Regions from separate parts of the Clostridium sp. B9 genome, predicted to be linked through region 1. Evidence: a T-box and tRNA genes for the amino acid it is inferred to sense, from the RefSeq annotation. Region 1 holds a T-box; the other holds one or more tRNA genes.

Region 1 (3,437 bases):
TATATTTCTTTTGGAACTCAATTAATTTTTCAAAAAATTCTAATCCAGCTAAAGTAGGTTCTCCACCTTGAAAAGCAAAACTACAATGTCCATCAGCTTCGCTTAAAACTCTCTTAACCATATTCTCTAAAACGTCTTCTCTCATAACTCCATAGCTTCTAACTTCTCTACTCTCACTTAAAGAATGATAAAAGCAATAAGTACACTTTAAATTACACCCACTAGAAGCAGGTTTAATAAGTAAACTTAATGGTGGCATCCCAATTCCCCCTTTTAACTCTTTCCTATTAATCTATATTTTAATTGCGTATTAAATTTATCTAGCCCCTCAGACTTACTTACAGTTCTATCTAAAATTAATACTACCTTAAAACAAAACTTCATAATTAAAAGTAATAAACTATATATTCCTTTTAATAAAGTTTATCACATATATCAATAAAAAACTTTTAATAATTAGTTATAATTTACTTTTCTACCTAACTCATAAATAAGAAGACTATATAAAAAATTCGCTAGATATATGCGAAGTAATATTTGAATGAGTGAGTAGAATTTCATTTATTTTGGAATAAATATAACGTTAAAAGGCTGAGACTGTTTGACCAAAGGGAGTTTCGAAGCCTTAGTTATATTTATGTAAGAATAAATAGAAATTCTTCACGAAATTCAATAATTACTGAGCTATATCTAGCGAATTTTATTTAATAGAGTTCTTGATTCCTATCTTGGGATTAATCCTATTTTCTTTTGCATTTTTCTTAAAGTCTTCATTGCAGCATAGTTTGCTTTTTCAGCACCACTCTTATAGATTGCTTCTAAGGATTTTTTATCTCCTAATAAAGCTTTAACCTTCTCTTGAACTGGAGCTAATTCTTCAACTATTGCATCTCCAACAGTTTGCTTGAATTCAGCATATCCTTTTCCATCAAACATTTCTACAACTTGCTCTGGAGTATATCCTTTTATTGCACAAAGGATGTTTATTAAGTTTTTAACTCCTGGTTGCTCATCTGTGTAATTCACAACACCTATACTATCTGTTACTGCTCTTGAAATTTTCTTTCTTATAACATTTGGTTCATCCATTATTAATATGAAACCATTAGGATTAGCATCTGATTTTGACATCTTCTTGCTTGGATCCTGTAAGTCCATTATTTTTGCTCCCTCTTTTGGAACGTATCCTTCTGGAATAGTGAATGTTGGGCTATAAGTATTGTTAAATCTAGTTGCTATATCTCTAGCTAGCTCTAAATGTTGCATTTGGTCTTTTCCAACTGGAACAAGATTTGAGTTGTATAATAATATATCAGCAGCCATAAGAACTGGATAATTAAATAATCCTGCACCTATTGAATCTCCCATTTTCTTTGATTTATCTTTGTATTGAGTCATTCTGCTTAACTCACCCATATATGAGTTACAAGTTAAAAGCCATGAAGCTTCTGAATGAGCTGGTACATGTGATTGTATAAATAAAGTATTTTTCTCTGGATCTATGCCTGATGCTATGTATATAGCTAAAACTTCTAATGTTCTTCTTCTTAAATCAGCTGGTAATTGCTTTACTGTTATTGCATGTAAATCAACTACACAGAAGAAACAATCATACTCATCTTGTAATTTAGTCCAGTTTTTTATAGCTCCTAGGTAATTTCCTAATGTTAAGTCACCTGATGGCTTTATTCCACTGAAAATAACTTTTTTCTTATCTTCCATTATTATTCTGTCATTCACTATATTTATTATAATGAAATAACAGATTCACCTCCCTTATTTTCTTATTTAATATTTCAAATTAATTTTTAATTTTAATTAAAGATTATATTTATAAATAATTTAATTCATATGATTAACTTAATTAAGTTATTATTACAAATAACTACAAATAGTTTATAAAATAAAAAAGCCCTATAAGCTAAAATGCCTATAGGACGAATATATCGCGGTACCACCTAATGTTACAGATAATTTATATTAACTTATCTGTATCTCTATCTTGTAACGTAAGATTTACGATTTAGAATACTAATATTCCTCTAAACACCTCCAAGATCCATTCAACTTAATCATAACTACTATATTCTCACCAATATATAGCTCTCTGTAAATTTGTTTTTAAGCCTACTAATTCTTTTCACAGGTATTTTTTTATTAACTTTAATGTTATTTTATCACTTTTTAAATTTTAGTCAAGAACCTTGATTGAAATCACCCCAATAAAAAATTTATTTGACAGTCACATTTCATTTTACCCTTCTTTGATTTCCATTTAATCAATTAAACAACCTTTTTTTTATTAAAATATTAATTTTATCCTACAATTATTTTGTTTATAAAAGTTTTTTCTTGATTTTATTTGACATTATGTTAATATAGTAATATAACTTTTATTAATAAAATTTAAAATTACATGAAAAATAATAAAGTAAGATATAATAATTTGTTGAAAATCAAATAACTATTAAATTTGATTATTGCAGAAAGATGAGGTGTATTATGAATAACAAAAGATCAGACTTTTTAGTAATCGGCTTTGCATTGTTTTCAATGTTTTTAGGAGCTGGTAATCTTATTTTCCCTCCTTTCTTAGGAAGAAACTTAGGACCAGATTACTATTTAGGAATCATAGGTTTCATTGTAACAGGAGTTGGAGTTCCACTACTTGGAATACTATCTTCAATAAGAGTTAACGGACAATTTGAATTATTCGGTGATAAAGTTGGAAAGAAATTTTCATTAATATATTCAGTAGCATTGTTTATACTAATAGGACCATTATTAGCTATACCAAGAACAGCAGCTACTACATATGAGTTAGCATTTGCGCCTAACTTCCCTAACGTAAATTACTTTGCTGTAATAGTTGTTTATTTCTTAGTAAACTTAATATTTGTATTAAAACCATCTAAAGTAATAGATGTTTTAGGTAAATTCTTAACTCCAATATTAATAGCTATATTATTCTTCTTAATTGCTAAAGGAATTATGAATCCAATTGATAGTTTAACAAATTCATATACTCCTGACGCTTTATCAGTATCATTATTAGAAGGATATCAAACAATGGATGCTATAGCGGCTATAATTTTCTCTTCAATAATCTTAGGTTCAATAAAATCAAAAGGTTACAAAGGAAAAGCAAGTATAAAACTTCTTGTAAAAGCTGCTGTTATCGCAATAGGTGGATTAGCTATAATTTATGGTGGATTAATATTCCTAGGAGCTCATACTGGAAATCAAGCTTTAGATTTAAATAACTCTCAATTATTACTTTTTGTTGCTGAGAACATTTTAGGACATGCCGGAGCTATTTTAATAGGTGTATCAATGGCATTAGCTTGCCTAACTACTTCAATTGGTCTATTATCAGCTGGTGGTAGTTTCTTTGAGAGAGTTTCTAATGGAAAGTTAAAATATCAATTCAATATACT
Region 2 (3,437 bases), 2.4 Mb from region 1:
TAAATCTTTCCCAGTTACTTTATAAACAGACACTTCTCCACCTGTATATCTATAATTATAAGCAATATCTTTTTTCTTGATTTCACCTACATCTAATTTAGCCTTATCATTATCTATAGCTAATGCAATTACATCTGCTTTGCTATAATACTGTCCAACTTCGTGGAAAAAATTTATTAATGGAGTATCTTCTATATGTATAGTTGGTATTCCTTTTATGTAATTTTCATCAACCATATTAACACCTTCAAGCTTTCCAATAACAGTATTGGCATCTTTACGAAGTTCTTCATGGTAAGGATTTAATAAATTTTCTATTTCTTTATCTGATTCTACATTAGCTACTGAAATAGTAGTTGCTTCTTTATTTTCAAGAACATTCTTTCCATTTTTATTTTTAAAAGTTAAATCTATTTTTGATACAGCACGTCCATACTTTCCTGGTTCTGTTATAAGCACTCCATTTATGACTTGATTTTTAACCAATTTATGCATATGTCCACCAATAATTGCTGTAAGCTCTGGACATTGATTAGCTATATCTGTAAGTCCTGTATCTGGAATAGCATTTTCATTATCTACTCCCATATGCATAACACCAATTATAGCATCAACTTTTCCTTCTAACTCTTTAATTGCTTTTTTTGTTTCATCAACTGGATTTCTAAATTCTAATCCTTCTATATTGTGTGGCTTTTCGAATTTTTTTACCATTGGAGTATCCATACCTATAATACCAATATTAACTCCATCTCTTTCTATTATGGTATATCCATCCATAAATCTTGTACCATCTTCATTATATATATTCCCTGCTAGCACTTTTCCTTCAAACTGATCTGTTACATGCTTAAGTACATCTAAGCCAAAATTAAATTCATGATTTCCCATTTCCCAAACATCATATTTCATTTTATTCATACCTAAAACTATAGGTTGCTTAGGGCCCTTATTAAAATTTTCAACATAATTATCCTGAATTGAATCGCCTGCATCTACAAGGATAGTATTAGGATTTTTTGCTCTCTCTTCCTTGACTATAGTTGATATTTGAGATAAACTCCCAGCCTTATTTTCTGTATCCGCTGCATATTCCCAAGGGACAAATCTACCATGTATATCTGAAGTTCCTAAAATAGTAATTTTTCTTTCATCAGAAATCTCCTTTCCTTGGACATCTACACCATTGAAAACACATAAATTTAATGATAAAAACGTAATTGTAACTAAACTTAAAGTTTTAATAATTTTTTTCACAGTTTTTCCCCCTAATTCTTTAATTTTACATTATAATTATATACGCCCTTGTAATTGTTTACAAGTTTTTCACACGTTATACACACTTTATATATAGTTATTATCAATAAATTTTCTACAAATTACGTTTTAATCCTAGCTAATCTCTTTTTTATCTATTCTATATATAAAAAATATTAATTTAAACTTCAAATAAATTTTTACAAAAAAAAAATCAGTGAATTACTTCACTGATTTTTGGCAGGGGCAGTAGGACTTGAACCCACAACCAATGGTTTTGGAGACCACTACTCTACCAATTGAGCCATACCCCTATAATAAAATATTATGTTTTGTGTTAAATTGGCAGGGGCAGTAGGACTTGAACCCACAACCAATGGTTTTGGAGACCACTACTCTACCAATTGAGCCATACCCCTGAACACAGATTTTATTATATATTAAAATCTAACTTAACGCAAGTATTTTTTATGTAGAATTTTATTTTTAATAAAAAATACATATTAATCATTAATAAAAAAAAGTATATCAAGATATTTTTCCTCATTTTGATACCTAATTTAAGTAAGTATAATTCTTAATTATCCATTTTAACCTACTCAAATTCAAAAATAGTTTCCATTAAACTTGATATACTTTTTTATATAATTATTGCGTTAACTAATAACCACTCTATAATTTAATATCTCTCTTAAAATACTACGATAATTTAAAACCAGCCTCTTTTAACTTCTTCTTTATTTCTGATATATTTCCATCTTTAACTCTTACTATTACTTCCTTAACGTCAGTTAATGATTTCGTATCTACTATAACTACACTTAAAAAATCTCCTTCTTCTTGAGAAATTATTTTAGTTATTTTTGATAGTTGTCCTGGAACATCATATGACCTAACAACTATTCTCTCCCCTTTATTTAATCCAAAAGCATTAGTAAATTCTCTAAATACAGCTTTATGAGTTAGTATTCCTTTAAAATTATTAAACTCATCTACTACAGCCACAAATGATATTCTCATTTTTTCAAGCATAGCTACAGCTGTTTCTATATGCTCTTCCTTATTTATTATTGGAATTTCAGTTTTTAATATTTCTTCAACTGTAATTTCATTTAGTAAATCTTCTTTACTAATATTATTTTTAAAATAGTACTCATAAATACAACTTTTAGAAACTGCACCTCTAAACTTATCGCCATCTACTACAGGAATTGATAAAAACTTATTATCCTCCATAATCTTTAATGCATCTTTAAGTAGGGTTTTAGAATTAACCAAATCAAGCTTCTCTTTTTTTGTCATGACAGACTTTACTAACATATAAATCCCCCCAACTCCCAATTTTACATACTTTATACTATTATTATACTATTTTATATTCTTATAGTTATCCTCTTAATACAAATTTGCTAAAGTCTTAAATTCTATTGTATTTATATAAACTTAGTTGATATTATAATAATTTTACTGAGGAGTATTTTATCAACTATCATCCTAATTTTTCTATAAAAATATTACATAATAAGATTTAAAATATCTAGTTAATCACTTACTCTCTTTTCTTTTTCTTTAAAGTTGGATAGAATGATTAAAGAGTGTTAATTAGAAAGGAGTTCTTTATGGAATTTATAGTAGATAGTGTTGAAAAAACTATGGATATAGGAAGACAACTTGGTTCTCTTGTAAATAAGGGAGATATTCTTTGTTTAACTGGAGATTTAGGAACTGGTAAAACTCATATGAGTAAAGGAATAGCAGAAGGATTAGAGATAACTGAGCACATAACTAGTCCAACTTTTAATATAGTAAATGAATATCACAGCGGAAGATTAACTCTTTATCATTTTGATGTTTACAGAGTTAATGATCCAGATGAGATTGAAGCTATAGGCTTTGATGAATATATATTTGGTGAAGGTGTAAGTTTAATTGAGTGGGCTAACTATATAGAGGAACTTATCCCAGAAGAATATATACATATTAAAATAGAAAAAATGCCTGAAATGGGTGAAAACTTTAGAAAAATAACTATTAATGGTTATGGAGATAGATACAATTACATAAAGGAGATTAAAGCATGTTAGTATTAAGTGTTGATTCTTCTTCAAGCACTGCCACTTGTGCTCTAGTAAGTAACAAGGGCCTTTTAGGAGAAATATGTTTAAATGATAAAAAACAAC

The links. The T-box of region 1 lies ahead of trpS (tryptophan--tRNA ligase). A T-box ahead of a tRNA ligase gene usually reads a tRNA of that ligase, here a tRNA-Trp.
Region 2: it encodes a tRNA-Trp, which carries the amino acid that the T-box ahead of trpS (tryptophan--tRNA ligase) is inferred to sense. The anticodon was not compared.

What each region holds. Positions count from the first base shown of each region.
Region 1 is NZ_JBNWKA010000003.1:945,224-948,660, reverse strand. Features, by position in the region: gene ACQZHJ_RS04225 (anaerobic sulfatase maturase) at 1-259, opposite strand, end outside; gene trpS (tryptophan--tRNA ligase) at 724-1,722, opposite strand; T-box leader at 1,931-2,153, opposite strand; gene brnQ (branched-chain amino acid transport system II carrier protein) at 2,503-3,437, shown strand, end outside.
Region 2 is NZ_JBNWKA010000003.1:3,323,381-3,326,817, forward strand. Features, by position in the region: gene ACQZHJ_RS14700 (bifunctional metallophosphatase/5'-nucleotidase) at 1-1,257, opposite strand, end outside; tRNA gene ACQZHJ_RS14705 (tRNA-Trp) at 1,496-1,571, opposite strand; tRNA gene ACQZHJ_RS14710 (tRNA-Trp) at 1,601-1,676, opposite strand; gene ACQZHJ_RS14715 (CBS domain-containing protein) at 1,957-2,577, opposite strand; gene tsaE (tRNA (adenosine(37)-N6)-threonylcarbamoyltransferase complex ATPase subunit type 1 TsaE) at 2,877-3,341, shown strand; gene tsaB (tRNA (adenosine(37)-N6)-threonylcarbamoyltransferase complex dimerization subunit type 1 TsaB) at 3,335-3,437, shown strand, end outside.